DNA from 3 places in the Paenibacillus sp. FSL M8-0334 genome. Region 3 is predicted to be linked to each of the others. Evidence: riboswitches for the same ligand, from Rfam matches in the RefSeq annotation. Region 3 holds a riboswitch; each other region holds the start of a gene.

Region 1 (6,247 bases), on a different contig from region 3:
CAGCAGTATATAGCAATAAGGTGAATTCAGGTCCAGCGACCCGGTGTCCTGCACAAGCTTCCATATACGCGAGCCGTCTTCCGCCGACGGCTTGCGGTATTTGATCGCTTGCTTTGTCTCGATACTCATCCTCGTGTTCGCTCCTCTCGGCAGATCAAATTCCTTGTGCGCGGAAACGCTGCAAGAAGCTCTGCAGCCGCTCGCTCTGCGGGTTCTCGAAGATCTCCTCCGGCGTCCCCTGTTCCACGATTCTTCCATCCGCGCCGAAAATCACCCGGTCAGCGATCTCCTTCGCAAAGTCCATCTCATGCGTAATCAGCATCATGGCCATCTCGCCTTCCTCGGCAATCTCCCGAATCACCTCCAGCACCTCGCCCACCAGCTCGGGGTCGAGCGCCGAGGTCACCTCGTCAAACACCATCACCTTCGGCTTCATGACAAGGGCGCGGGCGATGGCCACCCGCTGCTTCTGTCCGCCGGACAGATGGGACGGGTACATCTTCAGCTTGTCGGCCAGCCCCACCTTCCCGAGCATGGACACGGCTCTCTCCTCGGCCTCCTCCTTGGACAGGCCCAGCACTTTGCGCGGCGCTTCGGTTACGTTGCGCAGCACATTCATGTGCGGAAACAGATTGAAATGCTGAAACACCATGCCAACATGGCCTCGCATCCGGTGCAGATGCTTCTCGTCGGCGCGCACGAGCCGGTCCTTGACCCGCATATGCCACAGCAGCTCGCCATCCAGCTCAATTGTGCCCTCCGTCGGCTCCTCCAGCGTCATGAGCATGCGCCCCATCGTCGTTTTGCCGGAGCCGCTTGGGCCGATGACCGCCACCTTCTCCCCTGGCATCATCTCCAGATCAATGCCTTTGAGCACCTGCACATCCCCGAACGATTTGGTCACGCCCTGATATCTGACAATCGGCGTATTGCCTGTGCCCGGCTTATCCCGCAGGGATGCATTTTCCCTGGATGCTTCTTCTCCACTCTCAATGACGGTTGTCGACATCCGTATCCCCTCCTACTTTCCTCTTAACAGATTCATGCGTTTCTCCAGCCGCTGCACCAGCAGGGAAGCGATGTAGCTGATCGCCAGGAACAGAATCCCGACCAGCGTATACGGCTCGAATGCCCGGAACGACTGGGACACCACATTTTTGGCCGTCAGCATCATCTCCACCAGCGTAATCGCAGACAGAATCGGCGTCTCCTTGAACATCACAATCAGATAATTTCCGAGCACCGGGATGATCGGCGGGATCGCCTGCGGCAGAACCACGATCCGCCAGGTCTGCCCCTTCGTATAGTTCAGTGCCGTTGCCGCTTCCCATTGCCCTTTCGGCACAGCCTCAATGCCTGAGCGGTACACCTCGGACAGATACGTGCTGTAATGAAGACCCAGACCGATGACCCCGGCATAGAAGGCCGGGATGGAAACGCCCATCAATAGCGGCAGGCTGTAATACAAGAAGAACACCTGAACGAGCAGCGGCGTATTTCGAATAAATTCAATAATGCCTTTGGTGACATAAGCCAGCGGCTTGAATCGGCTTCTTGCCGCAAGCGCCAGCAGCAAACCGACGATCAGCGATACGACAAATGAGCACAGTGTGATCCACACGGTCATTTTCAGCGCGCTTAACAGCTGCGGAAGCACATCAAGCACATAATTCCAATCCCACATCTCTATAGCCTCCCCGCTGTCAATTTCCGCTCAAGCAGCTTCACACCCACGGAGACCAGTGTTGCTATGACAAAATACATCAGCAGCAGCAAAACCAATATTTCCGTCGTCCAGGAGATGTAGTTGTTGCGGAGCACCATCGCCTGGTACGTAAGATCTGCCATCGTGATGAAATACACCAGCGACGTCGACTTGATCAGCTCCACCAGCTGATTGCCAAATGGCGGCAGCATGCGCAGGGAGGCTTGGGGAAGTATGATGTTCCACATTCGCTGCCACGGCTTCATATTGAGCGCCACCGCCGCCTCCCACTGTCCCTTCGGCACCGCAAGAATCGCACTGCGGACAATCTCGGAGCCGTAAGCGCCGAAGTTGAGTCCGATCGCCAGCACGGCCGCTGCCATCTTCGGCAGCTCGATCCCGATAAACGGCAATGCAAAGTACAGCCAGAACAGCTGCACCAGCAGCGACGTTCCCCGGAATACTTCCACGTACACCGCCATCACCGTCCGCACGATCCACAGTTTGGACAGGCGCCCCAGACCGGCAATAAAGGCTGCGACAATGGCTAGCACCGCGGATAGCAGCGCCACGATGACGGTGATCTCCGCGCCCTTCAGCAGGGTAGGCAAAAATTCAATCCAAGACGATGGCATCTTATTCCCCGCACGCTGCGACTGCCGTCATATCGCCAGGAAGCTCATCCTCGGTAAATCCGAATTCCTGCAAAATCTCCAGCAGCTCGCCAGACTCCTTCATCTTCTGCAGCTCCGCATTGTAAGCCTGTTGGAATTCCGTGTCGGCCTGACGGAATGCCGTGGCACCGTATCCGCGTACGCTCTCCCCGTCGATGACCGGCTGCTCGAAATCCGCCACTCGCTCAATCTGATCATCACTAGCCGAATCCAGCATCGCCTGCAGCGATGGACCCGTCATCGTAATCGCTTGAACCCGGTCGGCCTGCAGTGCGCTGATCGCGGACGCCTGGTCCGGAACCTGGATGATGCGCTCGGATGGAATCCCCGATTTCTCCATGTAGCCGATCTCCACAGCACCGGTCATGACGGCAACCCTCGCTTCCTCGTTCGCAGCGATATCCTCGTAGCTGCCAAGGTTCAGCGGGTTCCCCTGCTTCACGGCCAGCGCTTCGCCGATGCTGTACTCCGGATCAGCGAACAGGACAGCCGAGCAGCGGTCGGGCGTGATGAACATCCCGGCCGTGATCATGTCAAAGCGGTTCGCCTGCAGCCCGGCGATCAGCGAGCCGAATTCGGTAAGCTCCCCCCGCATTTCCCCAACGCCAAGCCGCTCGAGAATGACGCGGGCGATCTCGACCGCCTCCCCTGTCAGCTCGCCATCGGCCGTCTGATAGGCGTAAGGCTTCTCGTTCGCGAAGCCGACCGTAACATACCCTCTCTCGATCGCCTTCTCCAGCGTGCTGCCTTGATCCCCGCATGCTGCAAGCACGCTAACCAGCACCAAACTAAGCAACAACAGAGCCACTTTTTGCAATTTCAAACCTTCCCACAACCTTTCTTGAAATCTGTGAATGCCTGTTTTAGGCATGAATAAATAAACCTAGTAAACTCATATTTCAACTAGGTTTTCATAGGGTCAAAATCCGTTTCAACGCTCCCATTATCCAGCGTTAATAATCGACTTTTCCTTATACTCCACGTCACTTGTACCGCCTGTGGATATGCATATGGACTTGCTTGGCGCTTACTCTACGCCCGGTTGATTGCCACCTCCTCTTCTTAACCAACGAAAAAAGACCTCTTGCAGGGGGATCCGAACATAGCTCCGCCAGCATGGGGTCAATGAAAAGAGAAAAGGCCCCTGTTCCATAGAATTAAGGGCCTTGGTATCAATCTCAATTATGTAATAAGACCCATCCACTGCTGACGAGGTTAGCTGACGGACTCGGGTAAGATGGTACCCTACACTTGACAATCAAGTGACTCGCCCCTAAAAAAACTGGTTCCCCCGCTTTCCGGACTTAAGCAACCGGAAACTAAGCGTGTGTTCATAATACAGGGAATGCTAGGAAATGTCAAACCGATCCAGCCCTTTAAGCGGTGAAGGATCGGCTGAAAACCGCATCACACAAGGCATTCCGCAAATTTAAAGAATTCATTTACGGGGTGTTCATCCCCCCTATAACTGCTCCCATCTCTCCTTGAAGAACAGCTCGTAAATCCGGCTGATCAGAATTTTGAGAATCATGTAAACCGGAACGACCAGCAAGACTCCGATAATGCCAGCCAGGTCCTGTCCGACCAGGACAAGCACAATGATGGTGATTGGATGAATGTCCAGCTGCTTGCCAAAAATATACGGGCCGATCAGATTGTCTTGGATCTGCTGAGCCGCCAAAATTATGACAAGCGACCAGATCGCGGTGGATGGCGACTGGATCAAACCAATGATAATGATCGGGATTGAGGACACGATGGCCCCGATAAACGGGATGAAGTTCGCAATGACCGCAACGACCGTCAGCAGCAGCGCATACGGAAGCCCAATAATGATGAAGCCCACATACATCAAGATTCCCAGTGCAAAATTGACAATCACCCTACCTACGATGAAGCCTTTGAGCGCACTGTCGATTTCACCAAGCACCGACGTGCCGACTTCCTTGAAACGGTTCGGCAGAAAGCGGACGATCAGCTCGCCGAATTTGCCGCCCTCCTTCAGCATGTAGTACAGCAGGATCGGGAAGATGAACATAATGATCGCAAATTCCGATATAATTCCCACCAAATTCACGACATATTCCGTCAGGAACGTAAAGCCTCGGTTCAAATATTCTGTCAGCGTCGTTAACGGATTGAAGCCTTCCGGAAACACACCTTCCAGGAAGCCGCTTTGCTCCAGCTCCAGCATCTTCTTGTTCAAGGCCGCGAAAATCGCCGGCGCATTGTCCACCAGGGCAATGATCTGCGCTTTAAGAGAGGGCCAGACCCCGATGAGAAAGCCGACCAGGATCCCCCCAAACACAACGTAAAGCAGCAGAATCGCCAGCGTCCGGTTCATCTTCTTCCTCTCCATTAGAGCCACCAGCGGTCTCAGCAGATAATAGAAAAAACCGCTCAGCATCAGCGGAACGATGATCACCGAAATAAAGGATAATAGAGGGTTGAATATGAAGCTGACTAACGAGCAAAGGTAAATGATAATCAGAATGAGAATAACGGCAAAACAGAACTTGAAAAACTTGTTCATCTTCAGCAATAGCGACTCCCCATCTCCTTATGTTTCAATTATCGTATCATGCAGAAGACCGGCTTTTCAAACGGCAGCGAAGAAGCGGGATACACATCCTTCTTGCCGCCTCAATTGACGCTCAATCTCACGGCCCATTTGGGTGCCGGATATATACTTCTTGTAACAGCTCCAGTATAATATGAAGCGTTATCCGGACAAGGCTGAAAGGTAGGGGGAACTTTTTTCATGGATGTTACGTCCATCATCATTAGCTTCATCTTCGTCCTTAATATCGCATTGGCCGTGATCGTTGTGTTTCAGGAGAGGCGGGATGTCGGCTCGACATGGGCCTGGCTGCTCGTTCTATTCTTCATTCCGGTACTCGGATTCGTGCTGTACCTGCTGTTTGCTCAGAATTTGCGGCATATCCGCCTGTTCCACTGGGATGATCTCCAGAAGACCGGTATTGAGAAGGTGCTGCTTGCCCAGATGAGCGACATTAACAGCGGGCAGTTTTCGTTCCGCAACCGGGTTGCGGCCTGCAACAGCGATTTGATCCATATGCACATCAACGAGAATCAGGCGATCCTGACCGATGATAACCATGTGGAGATTTTCACCGACGGTAAAGAGAAATTCGATCGGTTGTTCCAGGACATTGAGGAAGCCAAAGAGTATATTCATCTCCAATATTACATCATTCGCAGAGACCAGCTGGGCAAGCAACTAATCGCCGCCCTGACCCGCAAGGCCAAGGAAGGCGTGAAAGTCCGCGTGCTGTACGACGAGCTGGGCTCCAGAAAGCTGACCAAAGGCTTTTTCAAAAAGTTCCGGGAAGCTGGCGGAGAGGCCGAGGCGTTCTTTCCGTCCAAACTGCGCTTTGTCAATCTGCGTCTGAACTATCGGAATCACCGCAAGCTGGTCATCATCGACGGCGATATCGGGTATGTCGGAGGCTTCAACGTCGGAGACGAGTATCTCGGACTCAACTCCAAATTCGGCTACTGGCGGGATACCCACCTGAGAATCCAGGGACAAGCGGTATATGCGATGCAGGTCCGGTTCATTCTGGACTGGAATCAGGCGTCCCATCATCATGACATCTCCTATGAGCCGAACTTGTTTCCCAAGATCAATTCGCCCGGCAATGTGGGCATCCAGATCGTGACGAGCGGTCCCGACTCGGAGTATGAGCATATCAAAAACGGGTATATCAAAATGATCTCGGCGGCCAAAAAATCCATTTACATTCAGACACCTTACTTTATCCCGGACGCCAGCCTGCTCGATGCGCTTCGGATCGCTTCGCTCTCCGGCGTGAAGGTACACATCATGATTCCGGACAAGCCGGAT
Region 2 (6,247 bases), on a different contig from region 3:
CCGGGCATCTTACGACAGTACCTTTCCCTTATGTGACGTTGGCATTGGTAGGGCATGATGGGACAGGCGATTCGTAAGCTCTGCTATCGCGTTCGATCCACATGATCCCATCCAACTAAAAACACGCTTGTATCCGGAGCGAATTCCGGTGCAAGCGTGTTTTGTGCATGGGATTGCTTATTATTTTTGCTCAGAAAGATACAGCGCGATATTGGCGATTTCTTCAGCTTGCAGCTGATTTTCGAATGCAGGCATTTGTCTGCGGCCTTTAGCGATAATGTTGTAAATGGAATTAACATCCATCTCTGCGCCGATTTGGTCAAGGGCTGGCCCCATTCCGCCTTGGAGCTGATCACCATGACAGGCAATACAGCTGGCTCTCAGCGTGGCTTCTGCAGCCGCCGCATCCAGCGTTACTTCAGGCATGGTAGGCTTCTCTTCTGCAATTTCAGCTTCTCTTCCTGGAAGCGTAAACATTAGCACAACAGCCAAGGCGCATGCAAAGAAGAACAATCCGCTCATAATCCATTTTTGCATCGTTATATCGTCCCTTCTATGTATACTGCACTTTTGCACTTACTTCCATTATAAACGAACATCCTATGACATCATAGCCAGTTGTGACAAAAAAAGCAACGTTCAAGGCCGACTTAACATAAAGTACACAAAATTGTGCCATTTGTACTTGCCAACCCTCACATCGTTTGATCCGGTCCTGCGGCGTCCGAATCGGTTGCCCCGGCACTTGGAGCGGGGGTGTACACCATGCAGTGGAACAGCGCCATGCCCTCCGGGGTCAGCCGCTCATACGTATCCGTCATCCGGAAGCCGGATTTCTCGTAAGCCCGAATCGCGCGTTCATTCCAAGCGAGCACCTCCAGATCGATTTCATCGGCAGGCCGTCTGCGGATCGCTTCATCCACAATCGCTTTTACAAAGGCTTTACCCATTCCCTGGCCGCACCAATCAGGCCGCATGCCAAGCCCGAGCCGGGTGACCTCATGCATCGGAAACAGCTGCCCGAATCCCCACAGACGCTGCTGGTGATCCAGCACAGATACATATTGCTGCTTACGGATGTCCGGATCGCCGAACTCAATGCCGAGCATCTGCATCTGCTCCCACGGCAGCCAGCCATAAATGTTGTAAGGGGGAGGGTAAGACCAGGAAGTAATCTCGGCGGCGTGTTCCTCGGTCATCGTGACGGTATGAAAGGTTATGGATGGCTCCTGCATACAATGTGCTGCTCCTTTGCTTTTCATTTGCTGCTCTGATCAAACCATGTGATATCTGATTACTAGCATAAACCGGTGAAGGCCTGTTCATACGGCTGTTTCTTTATATTTGAAAACGGGTATAGGAATGGTAGGTAGGAAGCGGAGCGCTTGCTCCCGCAACTTACTTCTGGAACTTACTTCCGAAAAAAATCGAAAAATAAAATGCCGCGATTGGAACTTTTTGACGATCTTAAACGTTATACATATATACAGAACAAGAAAAAAGCCGGCGGATGGATGATCTGCTACAATCCCCGGTCCAGCGGCTTATATGATTCGATATGATTGCTTATTAGTTGTAGTTAGCAGCTACTGCTTTATAAGTGCTTTGGCTCATGACGCGTTTGGCGCCTACATAACGCTTAGCATAGTAATCTTGGCTCAGCGGACTGACAATGACACCGCGCGACGAAGAAGAATGAGCAAACTTGCCGTCACCGACATAAATGCCGACATGAGATACACCTCTGCCGGATGTGTTGAAGAATACAAGATCACCAGGCTTCAGGTCGCTCTTCGATACCGCAGTTCCGACTTTGTACTGTGCTGCGGATGTGCGAGGAAGGGTAATTCCAAGCTTCTTGAAAATATAAGTGGTGAAACCGGAGCAATCAAACCCTTGGGTTGTCGTTCCGCCTGATTTGTAAGATACACCAATGACGGGCTTAATGGCATTGTTGAGTTTGGAATCGGCAAAAGCGCTTCCTGTTCCAAAGCTTAATGCAAGGACAAGGCCGATGGATACGGCCGCGAGTTTCTTCTTCAAAATAAAAAGCTCCTTCCACAGCCTGCGAGGTTAGCTTAAGGGTTCGGTTGAAGGTCACCCTATGATCCCTCTCTAGCGAGATCAATTCACCCAAAACGGATCCCCCGCTTCCCGTAAATGCGGGAATTCGGCTCGATAACATGTTAATTTAAGTTTCACTCTGCCTACACGACGCTGCGACAAGATGACTTGATGACAAAAGTTACAACAAAGATGACAAAGTTGTTACTAACATATTCGTTATTTTAGCAGAGTATTATCAATTTGGCAAACGAGGAAACTATTTTTTTAAACAAAAATCCCTATTTCCAGACAGCTGGAATAGGGATTTGTTGATTTGCAGTTAAAAAATTGTAATTAATTTGGAAGCGGCAGCGGTATATGGACAGCCATCGAAGGCATATAACACGGTTCATGTATGGTCAGCGGTACCCGATTTCCATAGATGATATTGGGCGGAGATCGACCAGATGCGGAACAGGCCGTGCAGGAAGTAGGAAGCCTGCTGAATTATAAGAGCAAGCAGCCCTGCCCAGTAGAAGGAGACGGCGCTGAGAAGCAGCACAACCAGCAGCGCTGATCCGCCGATCGTGATCGAGAGCAGGCTTGCCGTGCCGAGCCGCTTGAGACAGGCCACAATTGAGGCGGTCATGCTGACGCTGCCCGTCCGTCCGAACTGCATGTACAACAGGAGCAGCTTCATGAGGTAGGCGTACAGCAGCCAGCCGGCCGCAAAGGGCAGCACACGCAGCAAGAGTGCTGGCTCCTGGATCGAGTTAATCAACAGAGGCAGCATTTTGGGCACAAGCCAGTATGCAGGGGCGAAGGTAAGCACAAGCTCGGCCACATAGAATACGGAGACCGTTCTCCACCATTTGCGGATGCCGATGAAAAAGAACAGCCCTCGTTCCCCCTTGGCCTCCTGATGGAGGTTGTAGAATATACCGGCCTGAATGAGCGGCGTCAGCAGCATACGAATCAGCAGCAGGCCGATCAGCAGCCATCCGTAGGTATGGACGGTGGAGCTAAGCGACAGGCTCATCTCCCCTTCATAGAAGAACAGGAGCCGGCTCAGCTCGTTCGGAGCCGGATCTGGATATCGCATCAGGAGCGGGACCACGGCGGATTTGACCAGTCGATAAAGACAATAGCCCCATAACAGGCGGTACAGGAACAGCAGAATGATGACATACAACTGATCTTTTACACTGGCCCAACCCTGGCTTGCATAGCTTTTCATGTTTTCCCCCCTCACCATGACAGGCTGCCGAACAGCGTCTCCAGGAGCTTGGTTACGCTAAGGTTCCAGCGTGTGACCGTCTTCGGATCCATTCCCGTCCGCATATAGTTGTTGATATGGTTGTTCTCCAGCACGATCGTATATTTCGGATCCACCATCGCCCAGGATAGCGGGGAGCTGTACTCGAGCTTGTACGTGACGTGGCCGTCCTGACCGCTCCATACCTTCTCCAACGTCTTCCCGTCTTCAAAAGCAAACACAATCGGCACATTGGCGATATCCCCGTCTCTGCTGGTAATCTTCACGATCGATTCGTACTTCGGCTGCGCCTCCGAGCCCTTGTTCTTCACCTGAATATCCTCAATGGCGATATCGGCCATCTGGCTACCGTATACGTACTGATCGAAGTACGACTGCCAGGACGTTTTCGTCACCTGCTCCACGACCTTTTGAAAGTCAGCGGTGGTCGGGTGCTTGAATCTGAATTTTTTGGCATAGGTGAGCATAATTTTGTTCATCGTCTGGGTTCCGACCTGCCGTTCGATCCCTTGCAGCACCAGCTTGCCCCGGGTGTACACATTCTGGGCATAGTGCTGGTGGGAATCGTATTTCCAGGCTTCCTGCTTCAGCGGAGCCGGGGTAGTGATGGAGGCGGCCTGAGCGGCGGTGTTGGCGGTGATGCCATACTCCTGCTCCATGACCTTCTCTTCCGCATAGGAGGCAAAGGCTTCATCCAGCCAAGCCTCTTCAAATTCATTACTGGCGATCATGCCGTAAAAATATTGGTGAGCAATTTCGTGAATCACGGTTCGCTCCAGTTCATAGCCCGGCGAGTCATTCCTGGCCCCGAAGGCGGTGACCAGCGTTGGATATTCCATTCCGCCCGCGCCATTGCCGGCTTCCGGCGGGACGACGATGGAGAGGGTGGAATACGGATAGGAGCCGTACCATTTACCGAAGGAGCCCAGCGCCGTCTTGGCAGCGTCAAAATATCGCTCCTTTAAATGCTGATGCGCCGGGTCGAGGTACAGCTTGATCCGCACCCCGGGGACGCCGGGAGCTGAGAAGGCTTCCTCTGCCGTTACGAAATTGGGGGAGGCTGACCAGGCGAAATCATGCACATCATCTGCGTAGAATTGATAAATCTTCTCTCCGTTGCTCTTCTGCGGGGATTTGGTCGGGAAGCCGGTAGCAGCCACGATGTAGTTTTCCGGCACGCGAATGCGGACACTGTATATGCCGAAGTTGGAATAAAACTCTGAGTTGCCATGGTACTGGTGGAGGTTCCACCCTTCATCGGTTCGGTCGCGAAGGCCAACTGGCTCGTACACAGCGACTTTAGGGAACCACTGACCCGCCATCACAAAATCGCCTGCGCTTCCCATTCTGGCGAATATTTGCGGAAGCTCCACTTCAAATTCCGTATAGAGGGTAATGCTTTCTCCCCCTTTGACCGGTTTAGGCAGACGCAGCTTGACCAGGCTCCGGTCTTTGATATTGCCGTCATCGGGTTGAACATATTGAAGGCGATTGGTCAGCGATAACCCCTCCAGTGTTTTGATCCCCGTGATGGTCATGGAACCGTAGCCGCCTTCGGGCATCGTATCGGAGCGAAGCCGCCCTCCCGATTCCTTCATAAATGTAGTGTCATTGGATGCGAAGGCGTTCGGGTAGAGGTGAAAATACAGCTCGGTGACGCTTCGTTTCCCCGGATGGGTCCAGGTGAGCGTCTGTTTGCCCCTGAGCTTGTTCTCCTCCGGTTCATAACGGACGTCCATGTGATATTCGACGATCCGGTCGCTCAGTGCCGGGGCCGGGCCGCTTGGCTGCGCCTTCGGCGGCGAGAGCGGAGCCTTCTCGACCGCGGCTGAGGAGGGCTTGGCTGCATCGGAGGCAGCAATAGACGCTAAGGGGCCGCTTTTCAGAAATATGGGCATGGATCCTGCAAGCACACCGAGGGCGAGCAAGGATGATAGAAAGACTTTGGCACGTGGTGGGACCATTTGAACAACCTCCCGTTGACAAGCATCTACAGCATGTATATGTTTGCTTTTGGGGGATTATTAGTTAAAATAAAATTATTGAGAAGTAGGTATCACAACCAGGCAGCCGATACGTGTATCGGCTCTTATTATAGGAGGTCTTTGGCAGGATGGAGAATCAGGAGCAGGGCGGCAAGAAGCAGATTGCGTTAAATATCATTAACAGCAAGAGCAAGCACAAAGGATTCGGAGCGGGCTCGATTGATCTGAACAGCCTGTCGCCGGTCATTATTGATAACGGGGAAGCCCGGGTGGATATCGGCGCCATGCACGCCAAGAGCAAGGTGGAAAGAGGCATTCGCTTCTCTGCCAACAAGGAGGATGTGCCGAACGGACGCCAGGTATGGATCGTATGGGTGGCTGTGGACCGGAATGCGGACGGCCAATTTTATGGCGGGATGACGGCTTGTGAGATGCTGATCGACCAGGAGGCTCGCCGGGGATGGAAGATCCTGGCCGACCATGTGAACAAGATGGATTATGCGCTGAAGCGCCGGATCATTCTGGATGGGCTGGGCGATCAGGAGAAGAAAGCGCTGCGCGAGCTGCTTATTTCCCGTAACGAGGAATGGTGGAACGCATCGCCGGATGAAATCAAGCAAGCGCTGGAGACCGCAGAATAAGGATGACGGAATTTATCTCCTTCTATAGAATATAAGGAACTACAACCGGCGGATGTTATCATCCGGCCGGTTGTTTTTATTGGAGCAATGTGAGGGCTGCCATCACATAAGAAAGACGACCGTCAGGGGATGGTGGAGAAGCAGCGTCTGTCTGCTTGTCCGGGGAAGAAAAGACTTGAAATCCATTGCCTGCTAAACTACAATTTAAATGATAATGAGTCTCAATATCATTTATGTATTGAATCGATAGATGAGCGAGATGAAGAGAGCGGGGAGATGCTTGTATGGAACTGAACGAA
Region 3 (6,247 bases):
AGTCCCCGCCGTACACGGTATCGTCAAAGTGCTCCCAAGGAGAGTCGCCCTCCCCTTTGGTATTTACTGCTCCGTTAATGCCGCCTTGTGCGCAGACGGAGTGAGAACGTTTTACGGGTACAAGTGAGAACAGATGAACATGGGCTCCTGCTTCCGCCGCCTTGATGGTTGCCATCAAGCCTGCAAGACCGCCGCCCACTACAATAATATTAGATGCCATAATAGGTTCACTCCCTTTAACTCAAGACTGTCTTAGCTATATCGATCACGGCGTTTGCCGCTTGGAACTCGGCGTCTCTGAATCCGGTCATAGCCAGAATGAACATGACGCTCATTACAACGAACAGGCCCATGCAGATGTACGTCGATATGCGTTGAGCACGCGGACCGACGGTGATGCCCCAGCTGACCAGAAATGCCCACAGACCGTTTGCAAAGTGGAACGTAGCGGATAACACGCCGACCACATACAGCGCGAACAGTACTGGATTGCTGACGATCCCGTGCATAACGGCTCCCAGCTCATCATGCGTGATCTTGCCGATCATGATCTGGAAGCGCGTATCGTACATATGCCAGATTACGAATACAAACGTAATGACGCCGGTGATCCGCTGAATCATGAAGCGAATGTTGCGCTCATAATTGAAATTGCCTACGTTATTGTTCGCCTGGTAAGCGATATACAGTCCATAGACGCCGTGGTACAACAGCGGCAGCCAGATCAGGAACAGCTCCAGGAAGAAGACGAGCGGCATGCTGTTCAGGAAATGCACCGCCCCCATAAAGCCTTCCTTTCCACCCTCGAAAGCCTTATAGTTGGATATCATATGGCTGATCAGGAATCCTCCAAGCGGTATGACACCAAGTAATGAATGCAGCTTTCTGGAATAATACCCTTTCATCAGTTGACGTTCCCCTTTCCGATGTACAGCGTTTTCAATTTCATACTTTCGAACGAATTCATTTCATTTGGAACTGCTTACGCAATACATTGAAACTCGCGTTTTTTCAACGACAAATTGTTCTCTATTTCCCTAATCTGTGAACAACCTGTGTCACATTTCATGTTACTCCTTTTTTTCTTATAATGGAATTGCAATATAATTATTAAACGTTATAATTTATACGCATAAGCAAAATGTCCGGTATGGTTGCCTGTGCAGATCGGCCGCAGCTTCGCGGAAGCGGTCTCACCTTACGAGCCGGACAGGCTTGGCGCATAGCCGCAAACTTGCGTTTCTTCAGCAAATCTTCATATTCACTACCTAATATACACTACCATATAACAGGAGGATGTAGCCATGTTCGAAGAGCTGGACGTCTTTGCCGTCGTCGTTGAGCAATCCAGCATCAACAAAGCTTCCAAGCTGCTCAACCTGTCCCAGCCGGCGGTCTCCCGCAAAATCGCCAAGCTGGAGGACGAGCTTGGGCTGCAGCTGTTCAACCGTCGGGGCAAGCGACTGGAGCTGACCTCGATCGGACAGATCGTTTATACCTTCGCCCTGGAGCAGCGGCAGCAGCAGTTGAAGTTTATGCAGACGCTGGCGCATTACCGCGAAGGCGAGCAAATCTCCATTACGCTTGGCGCCAGTCTGACCACGCTGCAGACGACGCTGCCTCCGCTTGTGAATGCTTTTATGGAGAAGCATCCGGCAGCGGAAATTAAACTGGTCACTGGCAAGACTCATGAAATCGTATCTTATGTAAGGGAACGACGCGTGGATATCGGCATCGTTGCTTCCTCCATCAATCAGCCGGGGCTAAAGTGCATTCCGCTCTTTGACGATCATCTTGAGCTGGTCATCCCGCTCGGCCATCCGCTGGCGGAGCTTGAAGCGGTCAGCATCGAGCATCTGCAAGGACTGCCGATGATTATTTTCTCCACCGGCACCTGGTACCGCAAGCTGACCGATGATCTGTTTCATCGCTGGGGCATTATGCCCGACATCCGGATGGAGATCGATTCCTTCGAGGCGATCGTCCGCCTCATTCCAACCTGCAAAGCGGCGGCGCTGCTGCCCAAATCCTATTTGCGCCCGCAGCTGCTGTCCGATAACGGTCTGCTCGACATCCATATCCCCGCTTTGATAGAGACCCGGCGGACCACTTCGCTCGTCTATGACGAGTCCTCGGATTTGAGCAGTGCGGCCAGACGCTGGATCGCCGAGACCGAGGTGCTGTTCACTGAGCTGCGCAAGCTGAAGGCATAGGGGCAGGCTTGCAACCCACAGTAGCCGCCTAGCCTTATGACAACAAAGCGATCATCTATACACCGCATGTTCCGTGTACGCATGATCGCTTCTTCCTATTATATAAGTGCGGATTAACCTTCCTGCGAGTTGACAACCTCATTCTCAAATCGTTCCACGTTCTCATTCGAACCGATAACCACCATAATGTCACCGGCATGCAGCACATCCATCGCCGTTGGCGCCACAATGATGCCGGAAGGCTTGTTGACCGCCACGACGGTAACCCCATAACGAACCCGGGTGTTAAGCTCGCTTAATGTTTTTCCATCCATGCAGTCCGTCACCGTCAGCTCAACGACCAGATAGTCTTTGGACAGCTCGATATAATCGAGAAGGTTAGGGGTAACGAGCTGATGAGCCACACGAATGCCCATATCTCTTTCCGGGAAGATCACCCGGTCTACGCCCAGCTTCTCCAGCGCTCTGCCGTGCAGCACCGATATCGCTTTGGCCACGACCGTGCCCACACCAAGCTCCTTCAGCAATATGGCTGAAAGAATGCTCATCTGGATATCGTCGCCGATCGCCACAATGCCGCAGTCGAAGTTGCGGACGCCAAGCGACTTCAGCACTCCCTCATCCGTAGCATCCGCCACGACGGTATGCGTCAGCAGCTCGCTCATATCCTCCACAACCTCTTCGTCCCGGTCGATGCCCAGAACTTCATACCCCTGCTCCATCAGTTCAATGGCGAGGCTCGATCCGAACCGCCCTAGACCGATCACTACAAACTGTTTTGGTTTCATGTTTCCCGTCATGCTCCTTACCCAATAATCATTTTGCCTTCCGGATAACGGTACAATTCTTTGTTTTTATTCGGACCCAGTGCATACACGAGCGTCAGCAGTCCAAGCCGTCCCGCAAACATCGTGAAACAGATCAGCACCTTGCCGAAGGCCGTCAAATGAGGTGTCAGTCCCATCGACAGCCCAACGGTGCCGAAGGCCGATGTCGCCTCAAACAAGATCTCCAGAAAATGTCCATCCTCCGTAGTAGATAAAATCATCGCAACGGTCAGCACAAGCAGCACCGCGAGCAAGGCAATCGTCAATGCCTTCAGAATCCGCTCCTGAGCCAGCCGGTAGTGGAACAGCACAATGTCCTGACGTCCGCGCATCATGGCGACCACCGCCCCGATCATCACCGTAAAAGTCGTCGTTTTGATCCCGCCCCCGGTCGATCCCGGAGAGGCGCCGATAAACATCAGAATGACGATGAAAAATTGTGTCGCCTGCCTCATTCCTGTAATGTCAATCGTGTTCACTCCGGCCGTTCGGGGCGTGACCGACTGGAGCAGGGCCGCCAGCGTTTTGCCGCCGCCATCCAGGGTACCGAGCGTTCTCGGATTCGTGAACTCGAACACCATAATGACAACGGCTCCGACCAATATGAGCGCTCCGCTCATGGACAGAACGACCTTCGAATGCAGGGACAGCTTCCGTTTCTGGCGAAAATCAATCAGATCCGACAATACCACAAATCCAAGTCCCCCGGAAACGATTAAAAATATGGAAACGATGTTGATCAGCGGGTCACTCACGTACCCCGTAAAGCTGTGAAATTGTCCAAACAGATCAAAGCCCGCGTTATTAAACAGCGATATGGCATGAAAAATCCCGAAATAAACGGCCTGCCCGGCCGGCATGTCAAACGCCCAGCGTATCGAGAACAACGTGGCACATACGGCTTCAATAACAAATGTATAAATAATTACCCTCCGGATCAGCCGTACAATCCCTTCCACTGATGTCTGGTTCATGGCCTCCTGCAGCACCAGCCGGTCCTTGAACGAGATGCGCCGCTTGAACATCAGCGCGAACAGCGTTGCCATCGTCATAAAGCCTAATCCGCTAATCTGGATGAGCAGCATGATCACAAGCTCGCCAAAGGTGCTGTAGGTTGTCGCCGTATCAACGACGACTAGCCCTGTCAGACATACAGCCGATGTCGCGGTAAACAAGGCGTCAATCGCTCCAAGCGGCTCCCTGCCGGCTGTTGCCACCGGCAACATCAGCAGCATTGTCCCGATCCCGATGAGCGCTGCGAAGCCAAGCGTCAGGATTTGCGGCGGGGACAACTTGAGCCAAAATAATTTCGGGTTCAACTTGTTCACCTTCTGTTGATAAAAGTCAAAGAAAAAAAGACACTGGAAATCCAATGCCCCTTTCGGTTCTGGTTCCTGTGCTGCAGCCTACGAGGTTAGCTGACGGGTTCGGGCTTTCACAGGTTGCCCTATTCCTCCTCATTCATGATGAATCATGAATGACTTAGGAAATTCACCCCAATTACATGGTTCCCCCATTTTCTGGTCGAAATTCGGCTGTCTTATTTTCTTTGCTGAAAGCATGATGTGATTATAACGCAATCGCCTCACGAACCCAATGCTGTTTTTGCTGCAAAATATCTTTAAAAACGTCCGATTTGGGCATATTCAAGAATACGAGTACCTGCTTCTCTTGCATTTTCGTAAGCTTTCATTCGTTTTCATCGATTATTTAAAAAAATGACAGAGGGATAAGCTCCGTGAAGGGCACATATCTATGTTATATTGACTTATAGTTGTTTGAACTCTTCCACATCCGATACTTTCATACTGACGATAGGTATCTAATTTGCAGCAGTTATCCATCTCGAGGAGGAATTTCATGAATCGAATTCAAGAACCGCTGAAACTCAAAGCTAATTTCAGAACATTAATGATTCCAGCCATCGTCGGCCTCGTCTTGTTTCTGCTTCTGCAGATCGTGCTGCCCACCGCCGCCGATCCGGAGCTTCAGACGTCTGTTGTGATCACCAAGGAGGAAGCCTCACTGGCTGCCTCGAAATTTGCCAAGGACCAGTTAGGCTTCCCTGTAGAAGAAGCGACAGAAACGCTGGTGACTTATCAGTCGAATTCTGCGTTGTATGGATATTTGACCAAAGAGAAGAAGCTCGACGAGTACAATAAAACCTATGAGCAACAATATCCCTATGACGTATTCCGTGTTCGCTTCACGCTTCCGGGCCTGGACGCGCTGCTGGTGGATGTACATATGCAGACCGCGGCGGTTATCAGCTATACCCTTGATGCCGCGCACTCGAGCTATGACCGGATTGAGCTGAATACCGGCGCGGTACGGCGGGAAATGCTGCTGCTAGCCGAAGGCAACATGACCTTGTCCGAGAAACAGGCACTGGCAGAGCCCTGGCTCCAAAGGTCCGGCTATGATCCAGCCAGCCTGGAGCTGCTTACGCAGGAGGGCGAGCCCAAGCTGGAATATGCCGATCCGTCAAAATCCGTTCTGGATGCTCAGCTGAAATTGGAGTTCACGTTCGAAGACCGCCAGCTGCGCTCGTATCAGCAGGCCTTCGATGTTCCGGAGCAGCATACCGCCTATGTGGAGAAGCAGACGCAAAACGCGCTTATGCTTACGCTGATCGGGTACGGTTTGTTCACCCTCGTGCTCGGAATTCTCGCGATTGTATACAGCGTGAAAACACGTGCCCACACTTCTTTTAAACGCGGAGTGTTTCTGGCGCTGCTGCTGTTTGTCATCCAGATGCTGAACACCTACAATTTGATGCCAGTGTTCAAAGCCCAGGGGATGTCCAGTTTCGGAATTGCATTCATGATGATCTTTTATGTAATATATTCCCTCATCTTCTCGGCCCTTCTGTACTTCTCGCTGGTGGGCGGAGACGGGCTGTGGCGCAAGGAGGACGGGCTCAATGTGTGGCCGCGGGCGAAGGAACCGGGTTATGGGCCGTATGTGCTCGACAGCATGAAGCTCGGCTATCTGTGGGCATTCATCTTGCTTGGCATTCAGTCGATCATCTTCATCATACTGAGCCTTACGCTGAATACCTGGGCAACGACGGATTCGGAGCAATCGCCATACAACATGCTGTATCCGTGGCTGTTTCCTTTGATGGCCTGGTTCGCTGGCATATCGGAAGAGGCCGTTTACCGGCTGTTCGGGATTAAAATGGTCAAAAAAATCGTGCGCAGCACC

Evidence for each region. A riboswitch is a leader RNA that binds a small molecule or an ion and turns the genes downstream of it on or off. The one in region 3 is predicted to bind cyclic di-AMP.
Region 1: it holds a riboswitch for cyclic di-AMP, as region 3 does, so the genes downstream of both, ehuB (ectoine/hydroxyectoine ABC transporter substrate-binding protein EhuB) here and MKX64_RS14595 (TrkH family potassium uptake protein) in region 3, are expected to answer to the same signal.
Region 2: it holds a riboswitch for cyclic di-AMP, as region 3 does, so the genes downstream of both, MKX64_RS09735 (C40 family peptidase) here and MKX64_RS14595 (TrkH family potassium uptake protein) in region 3, are expected to answer to the same signal.

What each region holds. Positions count from the first base shown of each region.
Region 1 covers NZ_JBBOCH010000001.1:3,003,705-3,009,951, reverse strand. Annotated here, with positions in the region: gene ectA (diaminobutyrate acetyltransferase) at 1-129, opposite strand, end outside; gene ehuA (ectoine/hydroxyectoine ABC transporter ATP-binding protein EhuA) at 155-1,009, opposite strand; gene ehuD (ectoine/hydroxyectoine ABC transporter permease subunit EhuD) at 1,022-1,684, opposite strand; gene ehuC (ectoine/hydroxyectoine ABC transporter permease subunit EhuC) at 1,687-2,340, opposite strand; gene ehuB (ectoine/hydroxyectoine ABC transporter substrate-binding protein EhuB) at 2,342-3,196, opposite strand; cyclic di-AMP (ydaO/yuaA leader) riboswitch at 3,569-3,715, opposite strand; gene MKX64_RS13210 (AI-2E family transporter) at 3,842-4,921, opposite strand; gene cls (cardiolipin synthase) at 5,141-6,247, shown strand, end outside.
Region 2 covers NZ_JBBOCH010000001.1:2,230,519-2,236,765, reverse strand. Annotated here, with positions in the region: gene MKX64_RS09745 (c-type cytochrome) at 181-537, opposite strand; gene MKX64_RS09740 (GNAT family N-acetyltransferase) at 696-1,235, opposite strand; gene MKX64_RS09735 (C40 family peptidase) at 1,570-2,043, opposite strand; cyclic di-AMP (ydaO/yuaA leader) riboswitch at 2,048-2,186, opposite strand; gene MKX64_RS09730 (hypothetical protein) at 2,456-3,283, opposite strand; gene MKX64_RS09725 (M1 family metallopeptidase) at 3,295-5,286, opposite strand; gene MKX64_RS09720 (YwhD family protein) at 5,436-5,948, shown strand; gene MKX64_RS09715 (IucA/IucC family C-terminal-domain containing protein) at 6,233-6,247, shown strand, end outside.
Region 3 covers NZ_JBBOCH010000002.1:118,821-125,067, reverse strand. Annotated here, with positions in the region: gene sdhA (succinate dehydrogenase flavoprotein subunit) at 1-223, opposite strand, end outside; gene MKX64_RS14610 (succinate dehydrogenase cytochrome b558 subunit) at 237-905, opposite strand; gene MKX64_RS14605 (LysR family transcriptional regulator) at 1,305-2,213, shown strand; gene MKX64_RS14600 (potassium channel family protein) at 2,327-3,001, opposite strand; gene MKX64_RS14595 (TrkH family potassium uptake protein) at 3,019-4,359, opposite strand; cyclic di-AMP (ydaO/yuaA leader) riboswitch at 4,429-4,587, opposite strand; gene MKX64_RS14590 (CPBP family intramembrane glutamic endopeptidase) at 4,901-6,247, shown strand, end outside.